DNA from 3 places in the Alteromonas sp. 4NS20-0143 genome. Region 2 is predicted to be linked to each of the others. Evidence: predicted binding sites of a transcription regulator. Region 2 holds the regulator's gene; each other region holds the start of a gene.
The links. Region 2 encodes sigma-54, which starts transcription at its own class of promoters, with help from an activator protein. Its sites were predicted from a motif close to GTTGGCACGNNNNTNGNNT; they were not measured.
Positions count from the first base shown of each region.

Region 1: a site for sigma-54 is predicted at 6,589-6,607, ahead of fliE (flagellar hook-basal body complex protein FliE). Genes of this name have one in related genera too.
Region 3: a site for sigma-54 is predicted at 5,214-5,232, ahead of AC27HD_RS05525 (flagellar assembly protein T N-terminal domain-containing protein). Genes of this name have one in related genera too.

Region 1 is NZ_BAAJLR010000002.1:345,671-355,608, forward strand. It holds gene AC27HD_RS05250 (flagellar hook-length control protein FliK) at 1-177, opposite strand, end outside; gene fliJ (flagellar export protein FliJ) at 801-1,247, opposite strand; gene fliI (flagellar protein export ATPase FliI) at 1,247-2,575, opposite strand; gene fliH (flagellar assembly protein FliH) at 2,568-3,350, opposite strand; gene fliG (flagellar motor switch protein FliG) at 3,412-4,452, opposite strand; gene fliF (flagellar basal-body MS-ring/collar protein FliF) at 4,465-6,162, opposite strand; gene fliE (flagellar hook-basal body complex protein FliE) at 6,175-6,522, opposite strand; gene AC27HD_RS05285 (sigma-54-dependent transcriptional regulator) at 6,824-8,167, opposite strand; gene AC27HD_RS05290 (sensor histidine kinase) at 8,186-9,325, opposite strand; gene AC27HD_RS05295 (sigma-54 dependent transcriptional regulator) at 9,462-9,938, opposite strand, start outside.
Region 2 is NZ_BAAJLR010000002.1:653,905-663,842, reverse strand. It holds gene sspA (stringent starvation protein SspA) at 1-345, shown strand, start outside; gene AC27HD_RS06625 (ClpXP protease specificity-enhancing factor) at 342-818, shown strand; gene AC27HD_RS06620 (CBM9 family sugar-binding protein) at 984-1,712, opposite strand; gene mgtE (magnesium transporter) at 1,752-3,110, opposite strand; gene AC27HD_RS06610 (HPr family phosphocarrier protein) at 3,407-3,679, opposite strand; gene rapZ (RNase adapter RapZ) at 3,714-4,556, opposite strand; gene ptsN (PTS IIA-like nitrogen regulatory protein PtsN) at 4,617-5,063, opposite strand; gene hpf (ribosome hibernation promoting factor) at 5,077-5,364, opposite strand; gene AC27HD_RS06590 (RNA polymerase factor sigma-54) at 5,393-6,892, opposite strand; gene lptB (LPS export ABC transporter ATP-binding protein) at 6,970-7,695, opposite strand; gene lptA (lipopolysaccharide transport periplasmic protein LptA) at 7,698-8,294, opposite strand; gene lptC (LPS export ABC transporter periplasmic protein LptC) at 8,263-8,841, opposite strand; gene kdsC (3-deoxy-manno-octulosonate-8-phosphatase KdsC) at 8,838-9,386, opposite strand; gene AC27HD_RS06565 (KpsF/GutQ family sugar-phosphate isomerase) at 9,405-9,938, opposite strand, start outside.
Region 3 is NZ_BAAJLR010000002.1:397,514-407,451, reverse strand. It holds gene purL (phosphoribosylformylglycinamidine synthase) at 1-2,210, shown strand, start outside; gene AC27HD_RS05540 (hypothetical protein) at 2,453-2,593, shown strand; gene smrA (DNA endonuclease SmrA) at 2,713-3,300, opposite strand; tRNA gene AC27HD_RS05530 (tRNA-Arg) at 3,657-3,732, opposite strand; gene AC27HD_RS05525 (flagellar assembly protein T N-terminal domain-containing protein) at 3,811-4,992, opposite strand; gene AC27HD_RS05520 (LPP20 family lipoprotein) at 5,759-6,193, shown strand; gene flgN (flagellar export chaperone FlgN) at 6,312-6,743, opposite strand; gene flgM (flagellar biosynthesis anti-sigma factor FlgM) at 7,109-7,438, opposite strand; gene flgA (flagellar basal body P-ring formation chaperone FlgA) at 7,542-8,258, opposite strand; gene AC27HD_RS05500 (chemotaxis protein CheV) at 8,483-9,412, shown strand; gene AC27HD_RS05495 (CheR family methyltransferase) at 9,428-9,938, shown strand, end outside.

The sequences.
Region 1 (9,938 bases), 310 kb from region 2:
TTCATTTAATACGAAGTCACGGCCTGCAGACTTTGCCTCTTGGTAAAGACTGTTAAAAGCGTCGGTATTTTGTCCTTTAGCTTGACTGTCTAGGCCTGTCCCCACCGCTTTTGCTGTGGAAGTTGCCGAGAAGGGCAATGCGGCAATGTCTGTTTTATTTGCGGCAACTTGTTGCATGATTTTCTACCGTCCTACACGTTCACCGGCAAAGCCAGTAATGTAAAAAGTTATATCGTTGTCTGTACGCAAATAAAAATGTAACTACATGAAAGTTATAAATTTTAAAAACATCCTTTTTTATAAAGGTATTTTTAAACTTACAATTTGCGTTAACAACGGTGTAAAAGCCTAATGGTCTTTCTTGCTTTCTTCGCCATGGTTAGCGATATCTAGCGATACTTAATAACTGGTGGAGCAATAAACGTACCGAAATAAACATTTCAAGCCATACGTTTTATTCCTATCTGTATTCCAATGGAAATAATGGTGTCGTTTAGACTCGCTTCGATGCTTACTGACTCCTTTGGCTCAGAATCGCTTGTCTATAAATCCCTTGACTCTAAATCGCCTGAAACCAAATCGCGGCTCTTTAAAAAGACAAAGCAAAGGACGCACCAACAGGTTTATAACGTCAGCACTTAAAGAATGAAGAAGTGACTTATGAAGCTAGAATTATGAAGCTAGAGTTATGAAGTGGCAGATATAAAATTGGAGACAACATGATCAAGAGTCGAGAGGTATTTCATCAAAGGGAAGATAAATTGAAAACAAGTGGTAGGGTAAAAAGGAGTTAGAACAGGTTAGAAAACCGAACGCTTAGAGCGAATAAATCGCTGAGTGGCAAACTCATCCATCATGGCCTGCTCTGCTTTTGCCTCTTTTTGCTCTTTTGCTATACGCTTTTTATCGAGTAAAAGCGTGACCGCTTTCACCTTTTGCTGCTGTTTAAGCCACATTTGCTTGCGTTGATCGGCGGCCACTTTCGCTTGGCCAATAATGTGCATTTGCTGTTCGCATGCCTTATCGAGCTTTCCCACAAAAGAAAGGTGCTGCTGATAATAGGTGGCTGTAACACCAGACTGTCCGGTCTGTTGAATACCCTTGATATAATCAACGCGATATTGCTCTAAACTAGAAAGCTTTTGCTTTTGTTGATTAACATTAAGCTGCGCCTGTTGGTAAAAACGCGCCTCTCGCTGTTCTTTTTCCTTTTCAAACTCGGCTAACCGCTCTAGTTGTTTCGACATTATCCTAATCCTTTCGCGAGCGCTGCCATACCCTCTAGACTTTCGTCATAAGCTAACACTTGATTCATTCCCTGCTGCAAAAATGCGTTGATTGCAGGTTCTGCCCTTATGGCTAAATCGATACGCGGGTCTGAGCCTTTTGCATATGCACCAATAGAGATGAGATCTTGGTTTTGTTTGTATTGAGAATACACCTGACGAATACGCCGTGCCATTAATTGATGCTCTTCACTCACAACTTGCGGCATCACTCGACTAATAGATGATTCAATATCGATGGCAGGATAATGGCCACTGTCCGCCAATGTACGAGATAGCACCACATGGCCATCAAGAATGGCTCTTGCGGCATCCGCTACCGGGTCTTGTAAATCATCGCCTTCTGTTAATACCGTATAAAACGCAGTTATCGAACCCTGCTTTTCACTTCCATTACCGGCGCGCTCTACCAGTGCTGGTAACCGCGCAAATACGGAAGGTGGATAGCCTCTTGTTGCAGGCGGCTCTCCCACGGCTAACGCTATTTCGCGCTGTGCCATGGCATAACGCGTGAGAGAATCGATTAAAAGCAGCACTTTCATTCCCTTGTCGCGAAAATACTCTGCAATAGTCACTGCAGTTTCGCAGCCTTTTAGTCGCATTAATGGAGACGTATCTGCTGGTGCTGCGACTACCACTGCACGCTTGCGCTCTTCTTCTGTGAGAATGTCGTGAATAAATTCTTTTACTTCTCGCCCACGCTCTCCCACAAGGCCAACTACAACTACGTCCGCTTCACAGCCCCTTGTCATCATTCCTAATAACACACTTTTGCCTACACCACTGCCGGCGAATAGGCCCATGCGCTGTCCAACACCTACGGTATTAAGTGCATTAATGGCGCGAACGCCCACATCCATTGCAGTATTAATAGGTCGCCTTATGAGCGGGTTCATCGGCGGACGGGTAGTAGGTGCGCGATGTTCAGCCTCAATTTCACCAAGGCCATCGAGTGGCTGGCCGTTGCCATCTACCACTCTGCCTAATAGCCCCATCCCCACGGGTAAACCGCCCTGTCGATTTAATGGCATTACCCTACTGCCAGGAACAATCCCTCTTACCGCTTCGGTGGGCATTAAATAGGTAATGTCATCGCCAAACCCTACTACTTCCGCTTCAATTTCGCCTTCAATGGTTTGCACAAGGCATTGGCTTCCAACGGGAAGTTGACATCCAACCGCTTCCAAGGTTAAACCAATACCGCGAACCAGCTTACCCGCCGCCACAATTGGTACCGACGCCACCTGCTTAGTCAGCGACTCAAAGTGATTGTGCCATGGGCTAGTCATCGTTTAACCCCTGGTTTAGAAGGAAGCGCTCAATGACCTCTCGGCAACGCCTTTCAACAGAAACATCCACTGCGTTTTGGGCTGTCACGATGTCGCAGCCACCTCGCTCCATGTTAGGCGCGGCGATCAAATTCCACTTTTTCTTTTCCACTTCCTCTTCAGAAAAGTGCTCGTTCACAATAATGATATCGTCTGGGTGTAAATGTATTTGGTATTCATTTTGATTGATGGGAAGCGCTTTTATACCCTCGCTGAGCGCCTGTATAATCACGCTTTTGTTGGTATCAATTTCAGTTTTAATGACGGCTTTGGCAAGGGTAACCGCCAGCTTTACTAGCTGGTCGCGGGTTTCATCATTTGCTTGGGAGAGTGGGTCATGTAACTTATCAACGAGCATCTGCCACTGCTCAGTTTGCGTCGCTATTTGAGACTGCCCTTCTTCTAGGCCTTGGGCTAACCCTTCTGTGTGGCCTTTTTCACGGCCTTCGTTAAATCCTTCCTCTAGCCCTTGGGCTTTTCCTTCTTCATAGCCGGCGGCCTTTCCATCGCTCATCCCCTCATCAAATGCTGCTTGACGAATCGCCTCAATTTCATCCGCGGTTGGCGGAGAAATTTCTTCTATTTCTTCAGGGGGCTCATACTTCCAGTCTGAGCGACGGTTTAAGGCGTTAGTCGTGCCGTCATTTTTTTTAGCACTGGCATCTTCTACAAATGGCAGGTCCCATTTCTTAGCATCGCTTGCTTCCCTTTCACTAAAACCTTTGTTCGTAGACATCATTTTTCCCAGTATTTGAAGGCAACAGCATTTAAAGGCAAATCAGTATTTAAAGACACTATTACAAGAACTCTTCGCCGCCACCGCCGCCAAGCATAATTTCGCCAGAGTCAGAAAGTCGACGGGCCACTGAAAGAATTTCTTTCTGCGCCACTTCAACTTCAGAGATACGAACTGGACCAAGCGCCTCAAGGTCATCGTTAAGCATTTCGGCCGCACGTTTTGACATGTTGCGCATGATCTTGTCTTTAAGCTCTTCATCCGCACCTTTAATTGATTTGAGTAGGGCGTCTTGCTGCACTTCTCGAAGAATAGCCTGAATGCCTTTGTCATCAACATCAATTAGGTTGTCGAAGACAAACATGAGATCTTGAATTTGCTGACTCATTTCTTCGTCTTGCTCGCGAATTGCATCCATCAACTGCCCTTCAATAGAGGTATCTAGGTAGTTCATAATATTGGCTGCAGATTTCAAGCCGCCCATTTTCGCGGCTTGTGTTCCAGCTTGACCCGCGAACTGTTTCTCCATAATTTCGTTGAGCTCTTGCAGTGCTGCTGGCTGTACTTCTTCAAGATTAGCAATACGCATAAGGAGGTCTAACCGCACCTTCTCTGGGAACTGGGCCAAAATCTCTGCACTTTGTTCCGGCTCTAAATAGGACAATACAATAGTTTGTATCTGCGGGTGCTCGTTTCGAATGATGCTGGCCACCTGCTTAGAATCCATCCACTTAAGTGAATCGAGGCCTTTCGCACCGCTTCCCATAAGTATTTGATCAATAAGATTGGCGGCTTTGTCTTCACCAAGAGCGGCAGTAAGTGCTCGCTTAACAAAGTCTTGACTCTGGAACCCAATGGTACTGTAGTTTTGAATCTCTTCAATGAAATGCTTGTGCACCGCCGTGATTTTGGTTTGTGTCATATCATCGACTTTCGCCATCTCACTGCCGAGCTTTTGTACCTGCTTTGGCTCTAAGTGCTTAAGTATTTGCGCTGCATCTTCTTCAGACAAGCTCAAAAGCAATATTGCTGCCTTTTCAACGCCTTCTAATTTACTGACGTCGTAGGACTGGTCTTCAACGTTGGCAAGTTCTTCAGCCATAATATTTTCTCACTACTCGTCTTGCATCAACCAGCCCTTCACAACTTGGGCTGACAATTCTGGTTCGTTTGCAACTAAGGCGCGCACGGCTTTTAATACATCTTCGTCTTTGTGCAAGTCAGGTAACATAAGCGACCCATCTGCTGCAAAGCCAACTTGACCCTCGTCGAAATCTGTCGACAGCATGCTAATGGTATCGTCGCCTAAATCTAAGCCTTCATCAGCATCGAAATCGTCAACTTCTTTCGTTTCGTCTGGATTAATCAAGCGACGCAACATTGGACGGATGACAAAGATGATAAGTACTATTATAACCAATCCACCGATGATGAGCTTGATTATAGGTAGAAGATCGGGGTCTTTCCAAAATGGAATATCTTCGACTTCTCCCGTATCCATACGCATGAATGGCACGCTAACCACTTCAAGAGAGTCTCCCCGCGTGACATCAAAGCCTACGCCACCTTGCAACAGTCGGCGTATATTGAGTATTTCTTCTTGTTTGCGAGGTGACGGTGTCATTGTGCCATCTTCGCCCGCCACTTGGGTATAATCTACTGCCACAGAAACACTTAACCTACGGATTACGCCCGATTGTTTTTTAGTGTGGCTGATTGTGGTATCAAGTTCGTAGTTGCGCGTTGATTCTTTTGCCGTACGCCCTGGAATAGTTTGTTGACTTGCCGCACCGGTGGCATTTTCAGGAATGTTAGAGTCTAGCGGGGGCTGATTGGAGAGCGCACCTGGAATACCGCCTACCCCGCCGCCAACGCTATTTTCTTCTACAATCATCTCACTTCGTACTGCAGGTAAATCTGGATTGTAGCTACGCTGAGTTTGTTCCATCGCAGTAAAGTCCATCGATACGTCTGCTTGGGCAGTATAATTACCGATGCCCAATACTGGGATAAGTATGGCATCAATTTTTTCTAAATACTCCTGCTCACGCTGGCGCTCAATTTCATATTCTTTTCGAGCCCGTGCACTCAATGAATCTTGCGAGCCTGAATTGAGTAAACGTCCGTTGCTGTCGGTGACTGTTACTTTTGATGGGTCGAGGTTTTGTACTGCTGATGCAACAATATCCACTACTGCGTCAACTTCCTCACCGGTAATTACTGAGCCTCGCTTAGCGGTTAGTACTACCGTAGCCGACGCTTTTTTCTCTCTTCGCGCAAATACATTTTCTTTAGGCATAGCCAGCAAAACACGTACTTTTTGAATACTCGACATATCCTGAATGGTTGATGCAATCTGCTGCTCGCGAGCATGCTTAAGACGCTCCATTTCAACCCGCTGACTCACACCAAACCCCATGTCTTGCATGATGATGTCTGTGCCTGTCTCAGTAGGGTTATTTAGACCTTGTCGCGTCATGCCTAGGCGGATGGTTTGAAACTCATCGGTTCTCACGTAAACCGTATTGCCTTCAAGCTTATAATCAATTTGGTTGGCGTCCATGTAATCAAGGGTTTCAATTAACTCTTGAGTTTCCATTTTGGCTAGTGGCCGATAATCTGCCTCTTGCGACCAAATAAGAATAAAAATAGCGATAGCCACACAAATAACTAACACAACGACCAATGCCATTTGACGCATCATGTCGGCGCTGCCTAGGGTATCCATAAAGCCTGATTTATTTTCCGGCTCGCTATCCATTCCATTCCCTTGGTCGGGGACAGATAAATTTGTGCCTGTTGCCTCAGCCATAACTTACTCCACCTACACCGGCATATTCATGATTGTTTTGTATGCTTCAAGTACTTTATTGCGTACCTGAACCGTTGCCTCAAACGCAATACCCGACTTTTCTTTTGCCAGCATGACTTCAGCAAGGCTAAGGTTGGCATCGCCCATTTCAAAGCGCTGTTGCATGGACTTCGATTCGTGCTGAATGTTATTTACACCATCGACAGCGTGCTTGAGCATAGAGGAAAAATCACTCGCAGAGGTGTTTATCTCGTTAGTAGGTTGAAGCCCATTTGAGGGTTGTAGCTCGTTAACTGGAAGACGAGTCTGCCCAATCATACTTTGCATTTCTTGGTACAAGCTGTTGGCTTTAACGTCCATAACCACTCCTAAGTATCGATGAATTGTGACGGCTATCGGTCACATTTTTATTATATAAGGAAGGTTTTGCAAAGGGCTTGCCAAGTTTTTAATCCATTAAAAATCAACAAGTTGAGAATGGAAAAGCCAGAGAGCCAAAATAATGACGTGAAGGGGAAAAGCGTATTAATTACCGACAACAAAAAACCGCCACCAACAATATGATTAATGGCGACGGCATCTCTTGTATGAAATATCTTGTATGAAGTCTCTTGTATAAAATTCTTGTGTGAAAATGCTTTTATAAAAAACTAACGCAATACTAGGCAGGCACTTCGATACCATCATCGCGCATGCGAGCCAATTTATAGCGGAGGGTACGAGGACTGATCCCCAGTTTCTCCGCTACGTCTTTTCGTTTGCCATTACACGACGCTAACGTATCCAGAATAATTTGGTGCTCTTGATACCGAAGCTCTGAACCCAGATGACTATCTTCGTTCGCCTCTGGCGTAATAGCCGTATCCGCAGCAAGGGATACGCTTTCATCTATCATTAAATCGCTAGAATCTATCTCACCGTCTTCACATAAGATAAGCGCTCGCTGCACAACGTTCTCAAGCTCACGAACATTTCCTGGCCACTGATATTGAGATAGTTTACTGCGCCCTGCCGCACTTAACCTAATGTTGCCCAGCCCTTGCTGGCTTGCGTGGCGGGTAATAAGATGTTCAGCCAACGGTACAATATCACCGGGACGCTCAGATAGCGGACGCCATTCAATGGGAAAAACATTTAATCGGTAGTATAAATCTTCTCTGAATTCGCCATTATCAACAGCCTTACGTAAGTCTCGGTTACTCGTTGCAATAACTCTCACGTTTAGTTTAACTGTTTTTCGTGCACCCAATCTTTCCACTTCGCGCTCTTGCAAAACCCGTAGCAGCTTAGCTTGAAGCGCTAGGTCCATCTCTGTAATTTCATCGAGTAGCAAGGTACCATCTTGCGCTTGCTCAAACTTACCAGGACATGCTTGAACCGCGCCAGTAAACGCACCTTTTTCATAGCCAAATAAGGTGGCCTCTAGCATGTTTTCTGGAATGGCAGCGCAATTAATGGCCACAAATGGCGATTCACTGCGATTAGACTGGTCGTGTATGTAACGAGAAATAACTTCTTTACCCGAGCCACTTGGTCCTAACACCATTACGGTTGCTTCTGATTTTGCCACTTTGCGAGAAAGCTCAAGTAGCTTAATGCTCGATGGGTCGGCAACGATTGGCGTTCGCGACTCTATTTTTTGCGCAGGAGCATATCGCCCGACTAGGTTTAACAATACCTCTGGCGCAAATGGCTTTGATAAGTAATCAGTTGCACCGTCTCGCATGGCTTGCACTGCATCATCAATGGTCGCATAGGCTGTCATCAGCAGTACCGGCATGCTTGGGTATTTAGCTTTAATGCTCTTTAACAGCGTAAGCCCACTCATTTCGCCCATTTGAATATCGCTCACCACCAAATCTATCTTTCTGGCCGACAGGATCATAAGAGCTGACTCTGCGCAATCTGCATCGATAACGTCATAGTCACCAAGCAGCAAGGTATCAAAGAGTGCTTCGCGCAAACCTGCGTCATCTTCAACAATCAAAATAGTAGTTTTAGACATTGGTATTCTCCTATGAGTTTACGCGACGTTAGTCAGCATATTGTCGGTGTTACACGGCAAGCTAACACTGAAACATGCGCCACCATTTTCTGCATCACCGACATTTAACACGCCGTCATGTGCATTAATAACCGACTTAACAACCGCTAATCCAAGACCAGTGCCATGAGTTTTAGTGGTGAAAAAGGGTTCGAATATTTTCGATTTGATGGCGTTTGGTACGCCCGTGCCACTATCTGTTACCTCAATCGCCAAAGAACCATTATCGAGTTTCGCTTCTACGACTATCTCAAAACCTTTAGGTGTTACCTGACTTGCATTGTGTATGAGGTTGAGTAAGGCACCTTGAAGCGCCGTTAAATTACCAGTGATCGACGCCGCGCTATCGAACCCTTTGAATAAAAGGGTTTGCTGCTCTTGTGACGTCATGGCGTGAGCGTTTGACTCTATAGATTCAAACAGCTCGGATAAGGTAATCTGGCTAACCACTTGTTGCTCTCCTGATTTTGCAAACAGCAACATGTCGTTCACTTGGTTCTCTAGTTCTTTGAGGCGATCGGTAAGCTTGTAGGCAAACTGTTGTGAGGCATTTTCAGGCAAATTTTTACGTGTAAGGTTAGATGCATACAGTACCGCCGCTGATAGTGGGGTTCTTATTTGATGCGCTAATGACGCAACCATCTTTCCTAAGGAAGATAGACGCTGCATGTGACTAACTCGCGCTTGAAGCTCTCTGGTTTCAGTTAAATCAGTGATGACAATAAGTTGGCCTGGTTCATTTTCCAGAGGCGTTATTGACAGCTTAACTCTGCGTCCATCTACCAGTGATACTTCATGCCCATCATCGGCTCTTGGCTTAAAAGAGCGTGTGATGATACGTCGCCAAATTTCTTCTTCAAGGGGTTCGCCGAGTAATGCTTTTGCTTGGTCGTTGGCTTGGCGCACTATGCCTTTGCCGTCGAGGACGATAACGCCAGCGGGCATAACTTGTAGCAGATGCTCTAGGCGACTTGCTTGAAGTCTCAGCGAGGCCACTTCTTCAGAAGAAGGCGTTTGATTTGTTGAAAAGTCAGCTAGGTTATCGTTGCTTTTCGAGCCATGAAAAACAAAACTAGAAGCAGCGTATTCGGAAATTGTTTGTGAGCTGTCGTAAGCCATATAACCCTCGTCAAATTGCAGACGTTAACGAAATATGGCTTAACTAAAGCAGAAGGCGTGCCAGTTTTATTTTTCTTTTCTATTCAAAAGGTTAGCACTTATTATGCGCCAAAAAAAATACGTCAAATACCTGACGTTAGGCATCCTCAGTGCGCTGAATATCGTATTTACGCATTTTCTCCACGAGTGTGGTTCTGCGCATTCCTAACTTATCCGCGGCGCGAGCGACTACCCACTCTTGGCTCTCTAAGGCTTGGCGAATAAGGTTTACTTCAAGTTCCGATAGGTATTCTTTGAGGTTAACACCCTCTTCCGGCAGTGTAGAGGAAATGAATTTGTCCTGTGCAGTCTCAGCAGATTCTCCTAGCTCGAGCACTTGCTCTTCAATGCGTTCTTGCGCTGCTGATTCAGCGAACAGGCTATTGAACGCTTCGCGTTCGAGTATCTCTTCAGGGTAATCTGGCTCGTAGGCGGCAGTGTCACCGTATTGATATTTCTCGGGGAGATCGCTTATATCCACAATGTGACCAGGATATAAAATGGTGAGCCGCTCTACTAAGTTAGAGAGCTCTCGCACATTACCTGCCCATTCATGTTCCATAAGCGATGCAAT
Region 2 (9,938 bases):
GGTACTAGTCGTTTAATGATGCACCGCATCGAGCAAGATTGGTATTCACTAGCTGCACGCATTTTCCGCGGTGAAGGCGATGTTGAGTCATCACGTAATGAACTTCGTGAAGCTATTCTATCTTTAGCACCTGTTTTTGCTGAAATGCCTTACTTCATGAGTGAAGAGTTCAGCTTGGTAGATTGCTATTTAGCGCCGCTATTATGGCGTTTACCTGCATTAGGCATCGAGCTTAGTGGAACAGGTAGCAAAGAAATCAGTACTTACATGAACCGTATTTTCTCTCGCAGTTCGTTCAAAGCATCTTTGACTGACCAAGAGCGCGAGATCCACAACCCATTATGACATCTATGACGTCAAACCAGCCCTATCTACTTAGGGCTTTTTATGAATGGATAGTGGATAACGATATGACGCCATACGTTGTTGTTGATGCAACAAACGAATTGGTGGAAGTTCCGCAAGAATTTGTTAAAGACGGCCAGATTGTACTTAATGTATCGCCGAGTGCCTGCGTTGGATTTAACCTCGATATAAACGGTTTGTCTTTTCAAGCGCGTTTTGGAGGTCAACCTCGTCGTCTAAGCATGCCCTGCGAAGCGGTAATTGCTATATACGCACGTGAGAATGGTGCTGGTACTGTGTTTGCCACAGAAGAAGACGTGGCACGTTCTGATGCTATGGAGCCAGCAGAGCCTATATCTAGTGAGCCAGAACAAACAGGGCCAACATCTATCGAAGATGCTGATGCTCCTGCCTCAAGCGACGCGCCTGTACCGCCTAAAAAGGGTAAGCCCACGCTGAAGGTCATTAAGTAGCCTAAGCGTAATTATCAGCTAGGTTATAGGTCGAATTATTCAAAAGCCGCAGTATTTTAAAATACTGCGGCTTTTTTGTTTTAGACGGTTCTTTTTGAAAGGCGATGGCTTTTAAAGGTCAGGCTGTTAAAGGCGATGCCTGCTAAAGGCGATAAGTAGCCACCTCTACTTTTTAGGTAGCAAAGTTATCTTGCCGAACACATCTGCATCTATGTACCCACGGTTTTTGTCTCCGTTGACCGGCTGTATCTCATGAGAGCCCATAAAATGCTCACGTACTTCACTGCCATCATTATCACAGTAGGCCAGCATGAAGCCAATCACTCGATGTTCATCCAACACTAATGGAGTGTTGTTACCATTTTCTTGATAACTATTGGGAAAGAGTTTAATCGCCACTTCCCAGATGATGTTATAAGGCGCTGATGTTTGTCGTTGCCAATGGCTAATTAGATGCTCTGTATACAAATGCGGTTTTTGGTCAGGCCCATAATCGGCGGCTTGGTTATCAAGACCTATATGGTAGGCAAATGCGGTATGGTTAAATTGGTGATTCCCACCAGAAGCATCGCTGTCTATAAATACCTCTAGCGCATCATCATCCCAATATTTCTTAGTTGGGTTAGGGTGAGTGTCAATCAGAACATCATCGCTGATACTCGCCTGCAAATACAGATAGTTTTCATCCCACAATAATCGATAGCGGCCTTTAAAGTCGTTATCTGATGTGGGAAGCGTTCCATCCATTAAATGGGGCATATCGTGCCATGTGGCTTTATTCCAAGCATCTTCTGATAAACCATCAATGTGGATAGACGTTGACGTGTAATTAACGTTTCCAGCGGCTACTAAGAAGGGAATAAGTAAACCAACGGCTAATATTATGTGCTTCACAAAGATACCCCCTGAATGATTGAAAATTTACTGCTACCGCTATACCAAAAACAATGTGGCGGTGCCTAGGAATGCAAAAATACCCACCACGTCTGTGATGGTGGTTAAAATGACACTTCCCGCTAGTGCAGGGTCTATCTTTAGCCGCTTCATTATCATAGGCAGCGTTGCGCCGGCTAATGCAGCCGCAATCATATTAACAAGCATAGCAAATGCAATGATGACACCTAGCATATAGTCTTGTTTCCACAGTGCGATGACAGAGGCTATTAATACCGCCCAAATGACGCCGTTTAGCACACCAATGGCAATCTCTTTACTGATCAGCCAGCGGGAGTTGTTTGCATTGACGTGGCCTAATGCCATACCGCGTATAACAAGAGTCAGGGTTTGGTTACCTGCCACACCACCCATGCTTGGTACAATGGTGTTTAAAATAGCGAGTACAGCTAAAGCGCTTAATGTGGCTTCAAATAAGTCGCTCACCATAGCTGCCATCAATGCCGTGGCTAGGTTAACCGCTAGCCACACTGAACGTCTCTTGGTACTTTGCATAACAGGGGCAAAGGTATCTTCATCGTCGTCTAGACCCGCCATACTCATCATGGAGTGTTCGGCGTCTTCGCGAATAATATCAACCACGTCATCAATAGTGATTCGCCCGACGAGGCGATTATTTTCATCAACAACAGGTGCCGAGAGCCAGTTATAGCGTTCAAATAGGCTCGCTACTTCATCGTCTGGCATGTTAACCGGAATGGCTTCTGACTCTTCATCCATCACATCAGAGACTGTGTCGCTAGTGTCTGCGGTTAAAAGCCGTGTTACTGGTACAATACCCACGAGGTTATCGGTGCGATTGACCACATAAAAGGTATCGGTGTTTTCTGGCAACTCGCCCTTGAGGCGGATATAACGCAACACCACATCAATAGTAACGTCGGGACGCAAGGTGATAGTGTCGGTATTCATGATGAAGCCGGCAGTTTCTTCACCATAAGATAGTGCTTGTTCGGCGCGCAGTCGGTCTTGTGCGTCCATGGAGTCTAGGATGTCGAGGAGGACAGTTTCTGGCAGGCTGCTTAGGGTCTCTGCCAAGTCATCGGTGTCCATTTCCTCAAGAGCGTCCACCACGTTTGCAGGCAGCATTTTAGTAATTATGCCGTTGCGAACATCGTCGGACAGTTCTTCTAAAATATCGCCGTGAAAGTCGCCGTCAATCAACTCCCATAGCTCGTCACGAGTGCGGCTAGGGCTAGACTCTAAAATGTGGGCTACGTCGGAAGGCGGAAGTTCAAGAAGGAGCTTTCTAACCGACACAAACTGGCCGTTACTCAGCGCATTGTTGAGCGTTCGCAATTGAGTTTGTACATATTTAGAAACGAGAGCTTCTGCCATGAAAAGCAATTCCTAACCAAGAGTGTGCCCAAAGAAAGCGTATTTCACGCCGTAGACAATGACCAAATAGATTGAGCTTATAGAATAGCGTATTTACCCTAGCAGTGTCATGATAAATACATTGTTTTAGAATGAGTTTTTACGTGTCAGCGGTTATGTTGGCTGTCTTGTCGGCAGTTATATCATCAGTGATATAAGCGTTTACATAAGAGCGTACATAAGCGCTTATATAAGACGTTATATAAACGCTTAGCCAGTGGCCAGAGGAGAGCTGGCCTATGGGAGGGCCTACGAGGTTACTCGTCTTCGTTAAAGCGTCCTTCAATGAGTGTTTCAATAGCAGCTAAGGCGTCCTCTGCATCATCGCCTTCAACAATCACGTTAACCTGCTCACCTTGATGGCTTTCAAGCATCATCAATCCAAGCACACTGCTTGCGTCGGCCTGTTTATCGCCTTTTTCAAGAATTATTTTGGCATCAAACTGATTAGCAAGCTGCACCAGTTGGGTTGCCGCTCTTGCATGAAGGCCAAGTTTATTGACGATGGTGAGTGTTTTCTCAATAGTCACTAGTATTTACGCTCTTTTTTATTATTGCGAGTGGTTAATTTAGCTCTCTGTGGCGTATCTGCACATCCGGATGAATTTCACCGAATGTTTTTGACAACGTCTGCGCAATATAGACAGACCGGTGCTGACCACCCGTACAACCAATGGCTACCGTGACATAACTTCTATTATTTCGCTCGAGATGAGGCAGCCATGTAGTAATTAAATTTTGGATTTGCCATACAAACTTAGTTACCACAGGTTGTGAGCCAAGAAATACTTCTACAGGTGCATCTAAACCCGTCAAATGCCGCAAATCAGGCTCCCAGTGAGGGTTCGGTAAGAAACGAGCGTCAAATACATAGTCGGCGTCTTTCGGTATGCCGTGCTTAAAGCCAAAAGATTCAAACACCAATACCAAACGAGAACTCTTTTTACCTAAAATCCGCTCGCGAATAATTTCGGCCAGCTGATGTATAGTGAGCTTATCTGTGTCTAAGTAGAGGTCAGCACGCTCAACAATAGGCCCAAGCAACGTTGATTCTGCCTTTATGGCCTCAGAGAGCGATTTATTTAATTTTGCTAAAGGGTGTAAACGTCTAGTTTCACTAAAGCGCTTTACTAACACGTCGTCACTGGCGTCAATGTAAACAATCGTCATCGACCAAGAGGAGGGAAGGTAGTCTAATATTTCTACCAAATCGTTAGGATTCTTTGGTAAATTGCGTACGTCGATACTCACCGCTACTTGATCGTATTCATCCACAACAGTATGGGTGAGCGTTGGTAGCAAATTGACGGGAATGTTATCGACACAATAGTAGCCCAAATCTTCCAGTGCTCTTAATGCCACCGACTTTCCTGAGCCTGAACGACCACTGATAATGATCAGCTTCACCGATATTTCTCCCTAAACAAAAAAATGACGAAAACGTCAATGTATCTTTTGAAACTGTCTTTACATGCCAAGTGCTGAAACAATATCTTCGTTGGTTTTGGCTCTTCGTATCGCTTTGACAGTGTCTTTGTCGCTGAGCTTACCAGCCACTGTCGCTAACGTTTGTAAATGTCCCTCTGTCTGTTCTTCAGGCACAAGCAGTGCAAAAAATATATCGACAGGTTTTTCATCGAGGGCGTCAAAGTTAATCGCTGGAATGCAGGTTACAATAATGGCCATAACGTGTTCTAAACCCGCTAAACGACCATGAGGGAGCGCTATACCGTTACCTATTCCTGTACTGCCCATCCGCTCTCTAGATAGAAGACTATTCAACACGGTGACTTGGTCAATGCTGGCATTGTCTTGGGCAGCAATATCGGAAATGATTTCTAATATTCGCTTCTTGCTATTGCACTGAACCGCACACTCGGTGCGGTCCAGGCTTACGATGGCTTTAATATCCATGCTTAATTATCTATTAATGCTTTTTCAGTTTTTCCTTATGCTTGATCACCTGCCTGTCGAGTTTATCAACCATGCTGTCAATCGCCGCATACATATCGGTATTTTCTGAGGATGCAAATACTTCGGCACCACTTAAGTGCATCGTAGCTTCTGCTTTTTGGTTTATTTTTTCTACGTTCAGGATGACATGCACATTAGAAATGTGATCAAAGTGACGCTCAAGTTTACTAAACTTCGTATCGACATAATTACGCAAAGAATCGGTGATTTCCACATGATGACCAGTTAGGTTGATTTGCATATTTCGTCTTCCTTTTAATATAACGCCTTTAGATAAGGCTTTTGCGTTGGTTAGACGGGGGTATCGATAAAGACTCCCGGTATTTTGCTATTGTCCGCCGAGCGACTTTTATGCCTTGCTCTGCCAACAATAAAGCAATTTTGCTATCGCTTAATGGTTTGCTTGGCGTTTCTGCTGCTACCAATTTCTTTATTAATGCACGAATGGCCGTTGACGAACACTCGCCGCCAGACTCAGTTGCCACATGGCTAGAAAAGAAATACTTCAATTCGTAAATACCGCGCGGCGTATGCATATACTTCTGAGTCGTTACTCGCGATATTGTGGATTCGTGCATATCCACCATTTCTGCGACATCATTGAGCACCATTGGTTTCATCATTTCTGGTCCGTGCTCAAAAAATCCCATTTGCTGTTGAACGATACAGTTAGCCACTTTCATTAAAGTATCGTTTCTAGACTCTAAACTCTTTATAAACCATTTAGCTTCTTGCATATGAGAACGAATGAACTGAGAGTCACTGCTGTTTTTCGCTTTTCGACTCATTGCTGCGTATTGCTGATTTACACCAAGCTTAGGCAAGCTGTCGGGGTTGAGTTCAACAGTCCAGCGACCGTTCTTCTTCGCCACCGATACATCTGGAATAACGTACTCAGGCTCTTTAGTAACTAAAGCACTACCTGGGCGAGGATTCAAGGTTTGAAGTAAACGCATGGCCTCGCGAAGTTCATCTTCCTTCAAACGGCTTTTACGCATGAGGGTTCTATAATCTTTGCTACTGAGAAGGTCTGAGTAGTCCTCAATCAGTCTTCTTGCTTCATCTAACCAAGGTGTGTCGTCAGCAAACTGGCGCAGTTGCACCAACAGACACTCTTGCGGAGAGCGAGAGCCAGAGCCGATAGGGTCAAACATCTGAATGCGTTTCAGTACACACTCAACTTCATCTAATTCGATTTCTTCTTCAATATTTTCGGTTTCGATATCTTCGAAGTTTACCGCTTCTAATATCTCATCTAGCGTAGCGGTTAAATAACCTGACTCGTCAATCGAGTCGATAATGGCAACGGCGATAGCTCTGTCAACATCAGAAAAAGGGGTTAAACGCATTTGCCAAAGCAGGTGAGTTTGAATGTCGTCAGTGGTTTCGCCTTGGAAAACGTGGTCATCATCGTTATTTGACGGGCCAGGCGCAGGTGCTGAAGAGGCTGAGTAATATTCGTCCCAGGTGCTATCAATTGGCAGTTCATCGGGTAAGTCGTTCTTTTCTAGAGCATCACCCGACTCTAGAGTGTCGCTGGACGCTGACGCGGTAGCTTCGATTTGGCTATCGTCATTGTCCATGTTGTTTTTTTCTGCCTGAGGCTCGTCATTACCTTCTTCTACTTCTAGTAGAGGGTTTGAGTCGAGGGCCTCTTGAATCTCCTGTTGAAGATCGAGTGTAGACAGCTGCAGCAGCTTGATTGCCTGTTGCAGCTGTGGAGTCATCGTTAGTTGTTGACTAAATTTTAACTGTAAAGATGGTTTCATCTATATCTTATTTTAATGCTCTTGAGTGAATATACCTGAGCGCTTATGAAAAATGACAATTAGGTTACACACAATAACTATAGCCTGAATTGTTCGCCTAGGTATACATCCCTTACTTTTTGATTACTTAAAACCTGTTCCGCCGTTCCTTGCGCAATAAGTTCACCATGACTTACGATGTACGCCTTTTCACAGACATCCAATGTTTCCCGCACGTTGTGGTCGGTAATGAGTATACCCAACCCTCTGTCGCGCAAGTGCTGTATTATCTTCTTTATATCATTAACTGATATGGGATCAACACCAGCAAAAGGTTCATCAAGCAAAATAAATTCAGGTTTTGCTGCTAATGCTCGTGCTATCTCTACTCGGCGACGTTCTCCACCGGAAAGACTCATACCCATACTATTACGTATATGGTTGATATTAAATTCATCAAGTAGCGCATCGGCTTCTTCTTCCTGCTGCTGTGAATTTAAATCCTTTCTGGTTTGTAAAATCGCCATAATATTTTCATGCACAGTTAGCTTTCGAAAGATGGACGCTTCCTGTGGTAAATAGCCAATACCGCCTCTTGCACGCTCATGCATAGGCTGATGAGTTAATTCATTATCATCAATAGATATTTGGCCTTTGTCTGAGGGAACCAACCCTACAATCATATAAAAGGTCGTGGTTTTTCCCGCGCCGTTAGGCCCCAATAACCCGACAATTTGCCCGGTAGAGACTGACAGGCTAACATCAACCACTACCTGTCGTGATTTATATGCTTTAGCAAGGTTCTTTGCACTAAGAGTTGCCATTGTTACTGCTCGCCTTTACCGTCGTTGTCGCCGTTACCATTGTTGCCGTCACCGTTGCTACCGTCATTATCCTCGCTGCTCTCGTCTTTCGCTTTGCGAATAGACTCAGGCGTAAATACGGTAGTAACGCGCCCACTAGCATCACCAGCGCCGCCTGTGGCTAGCAGTTGTTCTGTGATCATATCAAAAGTAATGCTGTTGCCTTTAACTTGGCTGGTGTCCTGTTTTAGTTCTGCGTTTCCGGTAAGGGAAATAGTACGCTTAGCCACTTCATAGCGTATCTCGTTCGCCCTTGCAGAAACAGGGTTACCGTCTTCAAGCTCTTGCGAATAGCTGGCTGGGTTTCCACGAGCAACAAAAATCTCTCGGCCGCTTCCTTGGGATGCAATAACTTCAACTTCGTCAGCCTCGATAGTAAGCGAGCCTTGGGTAATAAGTACGTTATCTTTATATAGCGCTGTCTTATTTTTACCATCAATGAACTGAGAGTTAGAGCCAATCTCGATAGGCAGCGTAAAATCATTTTCATTGCCTAATGCCGGGCTAGTGCAAAGCACTAGCAGCGCACTAGTTGCTAGGAGAATACGTAGTTTGTACATGGTCGATAAGCTCATATTTTTGGGTGCGCAGGTTTGCGTTGAATCCGTTACTTTGAATAACATATTGCATGCCGCGTATTTCTACGGGTTGATCTGACGTCATCTGCTTGTTATCCAAATTAATTTGAATGTATTCAGTGGTAATTGACTTCACAAAGTCGTCCTGACTTTGGTTTTCAATTGTCACATTGTTTTCTAATTGTATTAATTCATTGTTATACAAGGTTCCCTCTTGCGCTGTCACGACCCAAGGTGAACCTGCATCATTCGTATAGAGAGTGTAGTTCGGCCGGTCGAAAGAAACAAAGCCAAGCTGGTCGTAATGCTCCATGGAAGAAGCGAACACTTTATGATTCAGTTGCCCTTCATTGTTATAAAGGGTTGTGGTTAAGTTTTTAGCTTTATAAGCAGGCTTTAATGCATCCAGTCCTTCAGACGTTTCTAATACTGGGTCTTCTTCCATCCAGGTAGGAATGTACATCAGCATGGCTAAAATAAATAGCGCTGAAATACTGACGCCAAGTCGGTTGAAACCAAATTGATTCACACGCTGGCCCCGAAAATGTCATTGCTTACGCCTTGCGCCTGCAAAATCGTGTCACTTATCTCTCTCACTGCCCCAAAACCGCCCGGTAGGGTTGTGATCCAATTTGCTTGTTTTACGACGAAGGGGTGTGCGTCGGCAACGGCTATTTTAACGCTCGCATGTTTAAACATGCCGGTATCAGGCATATCATCACCAACAACGGCAACGTGTTCAGGTGATAGTTCAAGGCGGTCCATAAGCTGTTTTAACGCGTCGAACTTGTTCTCTTCGCCTTGAATAATATGCGCTACATGTAACGCCTTCATTCTGTTTTCAACGATGGCTGAGCGTCTACCGGTAATCACCGCAACATCAATGTTATGACTGACAAGTGCTTTAACGCCGTACCCGTCGCGAGTGTGAAAGGCTTTTAATTCCTCACCGTTATTTCCAAGATAAATCCGTCCGTCTGAAAAAACACCGTCAACATCACACACCAACAGTTTAATATTGGCTAGTGCATCAAATAGGTCCGTATTGAGTTCGGTGTACAGCGTGGTTGTCATATCTGGTTTCTTGTTCATTTACAGCACTCCTGCTTTTAATAGCATATGCATATTAAACGCGCCGACTGGATGGTCATTATCGTCAAGCACCATGAGTGCACTTATTTTAAAACTCTCCATAACATTGAGAGCTTCAACGGCGAGTTGGTCGGCTGTGGTTGTTTTGCCGCCTTGGGTCATTACGTCACTCACCGTTGCCTCATGAAGGTCGACCCTAGCATCGAGGATACGGCGAAGGTCGCCGTCGGTGAATACGCCCGTTAGCTTACCGGATTCATTCACAATACCGGTCATGCCTAAGCCTTTTTGCGATATCTCAAGAAGCGCTTGGGCAACAGTTGCTGTCGGTTCTATTAGCGGAATATCACTGCCGGTCAACATAATATCACTGACTTTTAACAGTAGTTTTCGCCCAAGGGAGCCCCCTGGGTGTGATAGCGCAAAGTCGTCGGAGGTAAATCCTTTCTTGTCGAGTAATGCCACCGATAAAGCGTCGCCCATCACTAATGTAGCGGTAGTGCTTGTAGTTGGCGCTAACCCTAATGAGCAGGC
Region 3 (9,938 bases), 260 kb from region 2:
TGCCAGTTTTCGAAGCGATTTGTGCCCGCGAGCGGGCACCCTATGCGGTAGTCGGTGAAGCGACGGTTGAAGAGCATTTAAACCTCAATGACAGTCAATTCGATAATAAACCTATCGATATGCCATTAGACGTTTTACTGGGCAAGCCGCCCAAAATGCATCGGGATGTTACATCAAAGGTTGCACATTCACCTGCCTTTGACGACAGTAAAATCAGCTTAAGTGACGCAGCCGAGCGCATTTTGTCACTGCCTACGGTAGCTGAAAAAACCTTCCTTATTACCATTGGCGATCGCTCTGTTACAGGACTAGTCAATCGCGACCAAATGGTGGGTCCGTGGCAAGTTCCCGTTGCTGACGTAGCGGTTACGGCCAGTGCCTTTGACACCTATCACGGCGAATCAATGGCAATGGGAGAGCGTACTCCAGTCGCCTTGCTATCTCATGGGGCTTCTGCACGACTTGCCGTAGGGGAAGCGCTGACAAATATCGCGGCCTCTTACATTGGTGATATTAAACGCATCAAATTGTCTGCAAACTGGATGACGGCCGCGGGTCACCCCGGTGAAGATGCAGGTTTGTATGAAGCGGTTAAAGCTGTTGGGGAAGAGCTTTGCCCTGAGTTGGGATTAACTATTCCAGTGGGTAAGGATTCTATGTCGATGAAAACGGCATGGCAGGACGATGGCGAAGAAAAATCAGTCACATCACCGCTGTCTTTGGTTATTACTGCATTTGGTGCGGTAAAAGATATTCGTAAAACCGTAACGCCCCAGTTAAGAACTGACAAAGGCGACAGTAAGTTATTACTCATTGACCTTGGTGAGGGCAACAATCGCCTTGGCGCTAGCTGTCTAGCGCAAGTGTATGAACAACTCGGCGACAGCCCAGCAGATGTGGTTTCACCCACCAGACTGAAAGGCTTTTTCAACGCTATTCAAGCGCTATTGGAAAACGGTCTTGTACAAGCGTACCACGACCGCTCTGACGGCGGCTTATTTACCACCGTTGCGGAAATGGCTTTTGCTGGTAAAACCGGTGTAACAGTGACGCTAGATAAACTCACCGGTAATGATTTATCAGTGTTATTTAACGAAGAGCTAGGTGGCGTACTGCAGGTGCTAGAACGCGATAGTGACGCGGTAAATAGCATTCTTGAAGAGCACGGTGTTGCCGACATCACTTATGATATTGGTTCTGTTAATACTACCGATATGATTGAGTTTCAGCGCGACGGCGTTGCTGTTCTGGCTGATAGCAGAGTATCGATGAGAACCACGTGGGCAACGACAACGTTTGAGATGCAAAAGCTGCGGGATAACCCCACTTGTGCAGAGCAAGAACATATCGCTAAGCAAGACGCAACAGATCCAGGACTTCACACTAACTTATCCTATGATGTTAATGATGATATTGCGGCACCTTACATTGCGACTGGCGCTAAGCCTAAAGTGGCTATATTAAGAGAGCAGGGCGTTAACTCCCACCTTGAAATGGCAGCGGCATTTACGCGTGCAGGCTTTGATGCGGTAGATGTTCACATGAGTGATATTCTTTCAGGTCGAAGTTCACTAGACACCTTTGTGGGTCTTGCCGCTTGTGGCGGCTTCTCTTACGGTGACGTTTTAGGAGCAGGTGAAGGCTGGGCGAAGTCGATACTCTTTAACAGTATGGCAAGGGATCAATTTGAGCAGTTCTTCACTCGTGACGATACCTTTAGTTTAGGTGTGTGTAACGGTTGTCAGATGCTGTCTAACTTGAAATCACTGATTCCAGGCACCGACCACTGGCCTCACTTTGTAACAAACCAATCGGCCCGCTTTGAAGCGCGTGTTGCTATGGTAGAAGTGATGAAATCAAAATCTGTGCTACTTGATGGCATGGCCGGTTCGCGTATGCCAATAGCGGTCTCTCACGGTGAAGGGCAAGCAGAGTTTGCCAATGCTGATGCGTTAGCAAAAGCAAACGAGCATGTTGCGTTGCGATATGTGGATAATTTTGGCAACCCAACTATGCAGTACCCTGCTAACCCTAATGGATCTCCACAAGGGATCACCGGCCTTACTTCAGCCGATGGGCGCAGTACCATTATGATGCCGCACCCTGAGCGGGTATTTAGAGCTGTCGCCAATTCTTGGCGCCCAGATGACTGGGAAGAAGATGGGGCATGGATGCGTATTTTCAGAAACGCACGTAAGTTTGTCGGTTAAAATCTATGATAAGCGCAATTTATGTTGGCTGTTTGCAGCCAACATAGCTGCTGATTTATTAAACAAGGGCACTTTTTGTGTCAAACCATTGGCTTAGCGTCAATATTTTGCTTTTGCCCCTTGTTATTGGCGTATCGCTGATCTATTGTAGTGCTGCACGGATTGCAATTTGGTTACAGGAGTTGAATTGGGTTGCACTAGTTATTGGTAACAATACTAGTTTAAATAATAAGAGACGAACAATGAATCGTTCCTCAAAAGGGTTTGGCTTGACTGGAGTCGCCATCGCCGTGGTTTTGATGTTTATTACCGCCGTATTTAGTACTTCTGCAAAATCTGCAGACGCTCCAACAACGCTAAGTGTGCAATCTTCAGTTAAGTAGTCTGAAAGCAAATAATAAAGCCCGTAATAAATACGTTTATTACGGGCTTTAATCATTTTGGGCGATGCTATTTTTTTATATCCATCTTGCGCTCATCTTGCTCTAAGTTTGAGCGGTACTTATCCTTTCCTATTTTTTTCTCTGTTGATCAATTTTTGTTGAGGATGTTTCTTTAATAACACATAGGTAGCGCCAAATCCGCCATGCATAGGCTGCGCGGTATGAAACGCAATGACTTCCTCAAGTTCGCGCAACCAATGATTAACGTAACTCTTTTTTAAAGCCGGAAAAGGCTTAGAGTTTTCACCAGTTCCATGCTTGATCAAAAATGCTCTTACGCCTTTTTCATGCCCCGAAAGCACGTTCTGATACAGTAAATCTCTGCTTTCATCGAGGGTTTTTCCCGCCATAGATATCACCACCTCTAGCGGGTACTTTCCTAGCCTTAGCTTTTTAAATACGCCATCTTGAATACCTGGCTGCTGAAATTGTATAAAGTCATCGGGCGGCACAGGTTTCACACCTTCCATACTCAATGGATTTTTTAATTTATCTCGAATGGAGGCTTGCAAGGAAGCGCGTTTCTGTTTTTCTGCTAAGGCTGCTGCTGGGTCGTGCAACTGTGCTTTATCGTCAGAAATAATGGGTTTTACGTCTTGCATCTCAGCAAAAAAAGAATCCAATTCATCGTGTTCGAAATGGCTCATTACGGCTCCCCGAGGTTATAACTAGCTTCAATAGCACGTTACTTAATGGCTTAAGTAACGACAAGTGTTTTGTACACTAAAACAGGATATGGGGATTAAGTTGTAAATTTCACTGGGGTTAGAAAATAGCGCCGGGCTCGTTTAACATCTCGATCACGTCCCATATGTCCTTTGGGCTGCTCTGCTCATTTGCACAGTCGCGTTCTGTGTCATTTTCCATTCTATTTTCTCTAAATACGTCAACTAGTCTCTACATAGTATTGCGTGGATATGTTTAAAAGCAAAATCTACAGAACATAAACAACGCAGTCTGTATGTGAAAATTTACAAGATAAAGTTAGGAAATTGTCAGATTATGGCGTCCCCACCGCGACTCGAACGCAGATCTAAAGCTTAGGAGGCTCTTGTTTTATCCAGTTAAACTATGGGGACGTAGCATATTATTATACCCACCTAAGCCAAATACGGAACCCTGGATTTAGGATAATTACCCCGTTGCTTCTGGTGCGTTTATTTTTTCACCACAAAGTCATTTTCTTGGATATTTGCAACCAAACCAGAGTTTTTGTGAATAATCGTTGAAGAGTTTGCAAAAGTATTTTCAACCACAAAAACACCAGGGTAAAGCGAGTATTGAAGGTATTTCTTTCCTTTATTATCCATGACTTCTTTTGCCTGATAAAGCACAAGCTCGTCGCTGTCTTGCAAACCGTTATCTCGCCCTAAGGAAATAGAAATAATATCTCCGGCCACATTAATCACTCGCCCTGTTACCGGTTGGCAGGCTGTCGCCTCTTTTAAGTCTTGAATAGCATCTAGCATTAGCTTTTGTGCCTCACGACCATAAGTAGAGTGCCAAAAGTAATTTGAAAACTCATCGATTTGAGCAAACCGGTCAAATGTCCACTGCGCATGTGTACTGTAAGACTTGGTAAAGAGTTTACCTCCATTGATGCCGTCAAAAACATGAAGAGTCATTCCAAAGTATCTGTCAACGCTATCATCGGCCCACGGCGTAAATACTGAGGCTGCTTTTCTTTTAATACTCAAGTCGTCAATGGTGCCCACTATTACAAATTGAGAGTTTCCTCTTTGAGACAAAGAGCGCACGTTTTGTTCGGTAAATTCGCTTTTAAATTTTGCTGTATGCGGTGCAATGTAAGACAAGCGAAGCGTATCAGTCGTGTTAGCCATTAAGTCTGCAAAGCGTTTCGTTACCGCTTCATCTAAGTGCCTAATATTGCCCTCGGTAAGTTGTTGTCTATTTGGAATAAGGAAGTGCGTTGTTGCAAAACGTTTGATATCAGATATGGCGGCGCATTGTTGGGTGGCAGGGAAGATATCAGCCCTAATACTCACAGTGAAAACTTCGCCATTGTACCTTTCGTCGATAATTTCTAGTTGTTCAACTTCGCCGGTACTGCGAATTGTCATTTCTTCGTTTTCAAGCAATCCATTTGTTAGCTGTTGGACACTTTTGATAGATGCTCCTGAGAAAAGCATGGCTTGTTTGAGGGCCTCTTCGATTGCCTCACGTTTAGCCGTTTCTTTGTCACCATTTAAGATAATCGCTCGCCCTTTAGCCTCATACCACATGGCATGGGATTGCCCACCAAACAAGGCAATCAGGCAAACCAGTGCCACACACACATTGATCAAAATGGCGTAGCCTTTTATCTTTTTACTTTGCATATAAACCTCACGAACGCTGCAAATAATGCATCGCTTATTTGTGTTTGACGTTTATCAACGCTTAACTTGCGACGGCTCTGTAGTGACTGTATGAATGACTCAGCAATTCCACAATGTAGTAGTGAGTGCTTTTATCTAGCTCTTTTACAAAAAGCGCTTTTACATAAAAATGACGCTACGTATTCAGTAATGGCTTTGTAACCCTATAACCTTTTACATATATGCTAAAACAGTGCCAAGTGCTAAAACAGTGCCAAGTGCTAAAACAGTGCCAAGTGAGAGGGGATAACGTTGCGAAACATAATTAAAAAGCGCAGTAGAACGTATAGACGCAGTCTAGTTAAAAGGCTAAGCAGTTCAAAAGGCTAAGCAACTAAAAAGAATGAGCAGGTAAAAAGAATGAGCTCTACAAAAAGCGCGAGTCGTTAGCACTATGATTAAGCCGTAATGCGGTAAACAGGTTTTAGGCAGAATATAAATAGGTTATTTCAAAACGTATTCTCTTGTGAGCCACATACGATTAGGCACAGGCCTTGCACACGATTAGGCGCAGGCTTTGCAGAGGTTAGGCACAGGCCTTGCAGATAAACATACAAGCAAAGCACAAGCATAAAAAAATTATCGCAGATATAAGCGTAACGCACACCGTTAAGATTAATGATGACAGGGTGAGCATCTTAGTTAACCGTTACGCGTGATATCAGGAATAGGAAAGAATGTAATGGGTATGTCAACAAGTGTTGTTAGAGTGAAAGCTGCTTTACTTATGTTTAGTATCATGACGCTCGCGAGCTGTGGTGTTATCGATAAGCATGTTGAGTGGGAAACCGTTGAGCCAGCGTCGTACCCTGTTCTTACCGCCATAGGGTATGCGCCTATCGAATCGCAGCAGGGCAGTAATGCTAACGTAAAGCTTTTAATGGCGATGAAAGCGTCAAAACTAGAGGCCTACAGAGAGTTAGCCGAACAAGTTTACGGTCAGCGTATTGAAGGCAGCCAATCATTATCTAGTTTGGTTGTTGATAGTGAGTCCTTACGTGCTTCTGTGGATGGCGTAATTAGGGGAGCAAAAATTGTGAAAACTTACCCGGTAGGTGAAGACACGTATGTCACAGAACTTTCTTTGGATATGAAACGTGTGCACGACATATATTTGACGACGGCAAAGCCCCGAAGAGTCAAAGACGTTAAATATTACTGAGCGGCGATGAGGTACTGGTTATATCAAAGCGGGATTTCGTGAAGGGTATAATTAATTACAGTGGAGTAAGCAGCGTTTGTAAGAGCTATGAATAAGCGCTGTGTATAAACTATAAACGCTATGCACTCACACCTGAACCAAGGGTACCGCCCTTCGGCTTTCCTTTTTTGTCATACGTAAGTGATTCTTTCGCACGTACTTCCATCATCAGGTTGCGCAGGTGGGTTAAACGAAGTTGACCTTGTTCAACGGCTTTTTGGTTTACCTGAGTACGATACTTACAGTCATCAAGCAAGATTTTAGCCTTATCTGTAAGCGCATCGTCTTCCTCTGTGTAAGACTGGCCATTCGCAAACATTGATTCTGCGTTACCGTCTAACATTTGGATTTCTTCTAGAAGCTGCGCTTTTTCATCAAGCAAGGTCATTAACGCTTCGGCATCACGAGAGCTGATAAGATGAAGCTCTCTTTCTAATAGCCCAGAAAGCGCCGTCAGCTTATCCACCTGGCTGCTTAATACCGATGTTAAGTTTGCATGCTGATTCGTCAATTTATTACTCTTATGGTTCATTCGCCTTGTATAACAGTTAAGCTTCTGTTGTTAACTGTTCGCTGCGAAATTGGCACGTCTAGTTTGAATAATGTACGCTTTTAGATGGTGGCTTTCAAGTTAGCGTTTTATATCTCGCCGCAAGGGGTTTGGTAAAAGCCTTTAGCGTTGAATGAAGCCTTTAGCGTTAAATGGAGCCTTTAGCGTTAAATGAAGCCTTTAGCGTTAAATGGAGCCTTTAGCGTTAAATGAAGCCTTTAGCGATACATAAAGCCATTAGCGATGATACTAAAGCAGCGAAGCTTGGAACCTACGCTATACCCTCACTACTGAGTATTGGTCGTTTCCAGAGCTCTGCGCTATCGCTATTTGGTGCCGAAAATTTCTGCCTCAGCTTTTGCAATCTTACTTGCAAGTACTTCAGGGTTGATTTGGTAATCGCCGCTTTGAATTGCTTTTTTCAAACGATCGACCTTTTCCTGATTAACTGGCGCCTCAGTCCCTTTTTTCTGAACTTGGTTCAACTGCTGGGCCGATTGCGTCAACGAAACAGAATCTTGGCGAGGTGCTGGCGCCGCGGTGGCGGTTTTAGCAGTCGCTTGCTGTTGAGCTTGCTGGGTCTGGTTTTGCTGTGAAACCTTACCATTATCAACGGGATTTTTTGGTAACCCATTGTTTATATTGTTAATAGCCATAATAGTTCCTCACTACCTTTTTACCTCTCTATACGTTATCGGCCGCTGATACATTTTCTTTAGCCCAAATTAACGTAAAAAGGATAGTTTTCGTACGCCATTATTACAATTGTATCACGACTTTCTCTACGCTGGCGACTCTGGCTATAACGGTCTTTTTTGAGCTCGCATTGAGTACCTGAATATTATCGCCAACCACGCCATCTTGTTGCGCTATACCGGCGGTTTTTACTTTCATTTTGCCTGCTTCGGCAGAGATGGTAATACGATCGCCCTTGCATACAAAACAGAGCATATTTGCCTGGATAGCTTGTCCATTTGTGGCGCGGCGTTTCATACGTGCACCAACTAGCGTTTCAATGTTGGTAAACGTTGTATAGCGAAGACGTTTAATGTCTACACTCGCCATTTTCAAATTTGATGAGGTCAACACTGTGCCTGGGCTAACGGCGCCATAGGTCACCACAATATCTTTTGTCCTTGATACCTGACCACTAGTGAATAAATACCAATCATTATTTTGACAACTCACCCGCACAGAAATGTACGATTGACGAAGGGCTTCTTCTGAGGTGTGATACTGATAGCCCTCAGGGCATTCGGGAATATTTATCCTATCGTCTATTTTAACCATATCGACGTCGATGTTAGTATCCGCCGTGTTATCAGAGAGTTGCGATACTAGGTAGTCTTTAGCGCCATTTTCCACAACACGGTGTAAACTGTCTGTCGCAACACATGAAAATGACACTGCACTTGACATAATAAGCGCAATGGCGGCCAATGTTTTCTGTTGTCTTTTGCTATTCAATTTTTTCATTGTGACTTTTCGTGTTCAGTTCGTGAGTTATTGGCTATGCTTAGTAACAAGATGCGGGGTTACCACGACCGAGCTTTCCAATGTCAGTCGCTTTTGAGAGTTGCTTTTAAAAGTTTTAGGCGATACTGTCATTTTTCTGTCGTTTAACCTGCAAAAACCAAGTGATCTTGTCTATCTTATTTGATAACGCAATGTTCATGCCCAGAATTACCTAGAGGTGACTTATGTCGGGGATTTTAGATTCAGTTAACCAGCGCACGCAGCTTGTGGGGCAGAATCGTTTAGAATTATTATTGTTTAGGCTAAACGGACGTCAGCGCTTTGGCATAAACGTGTTTAAAGTTCGCGAAGTGCTTCAGTGCCCTCCGTTAACTTCCATGCCCAAGCTAAATCCTCTGGTACGGGGAATTGCCCATATACGTGGACAGACTATTTCCGTTATCGATTTAAGCATGGCGACGAAAGGCAGAAAAATAGAAGACTTGTCTAACGCCTTTATCGTAATTGCAGAATACAACCGCTCAGTGCAAGGTTTCTTAGTGGGCGCGGTAGAACGCATCATTAATACCAACTGGGACGCGATAATGCCGCCACCTCAGGGGACTGGGCGCGCAAGTTACCTCACCGCAGTAACTGAAGTTGAGAACGAACTCATTGAAATCCTCGATGTTGAAAAAATACTTAACGAAATTTCTCCACTGAATGCGGAAGTCAGCTCAGAAGTCGCTGAAGGGCTAACTACCGAAGGGCAAGAAAACAAAATTATCTTTATTGCGGATGACTCCACAGTCGCAAGAAATCAGGTTAAAAAGGCGCTGACTTCATTAGGTCTTGAGATTGAGCTCGCCAAAAATGGTCTTGAGGCGCTTAAGCGTTTAAAAGAAATTGCCGAAGAGTATGGCGATATTACTAAACGCGTTGGTGTTTTAGTTTCTGATATTGAAATGCCTGAAATGGATGGCTATACGTTAACTGCAGAAATCAAGAATACGCCTGAACTGCAAAAGCTTCATGTTGTCCTTCACACCTCGTTAAGCGGCGTATTCAATCAGGCTATGGTTCAGAAAGTGGGCGCCGATGACTTTATCGCAAAATTCCACCCTGACGAACTAGCGACCGCAGTGCAAAAATGGCTAATGACTGAATGCGAATAACGGAGCACCAAGGGATTGATTAATAAAGAGGTTTCGCCAGAGGGCTACCTAAAGTTTAGGCAGTTTTTAGAAAAGCAGTGTGGAATAGTGCTTGGCGAAAACAAGCAGTATTTAGTACGAAGTCGACTGGCGTCTTTGCTGTATAAATACAGCTATAGCTCTGCGGATGAATTGATCAACGTGGTTGTGCGCGGTCACGATCGCGGATTATTGCAAAGCGTGATCGATGCCATGACGACAAATGAAACCTTGTGGTTTCGCGATAACTACCCCTTTGATCTTCTCGTGAAAGATTTGCTTCCTGATTTGGCCAAAACCAACAGGAATATCAAAATTTGGAGTGCGGCTTGTTCCTCAGGTCAAGAACCCTACTCAATAGCAATGGCAATTTTAGAGTTTCAGCGACAGCGTCCTGGCATCTTGAGAGGAGGTGTTGATATTGTGGCGACAGATTTGTCATCTGAAATGCTGTCTAAGTGCGAGCTCGGTGTTTACGATGAACTGTCTCTAGCGCGAGGACTTTCTC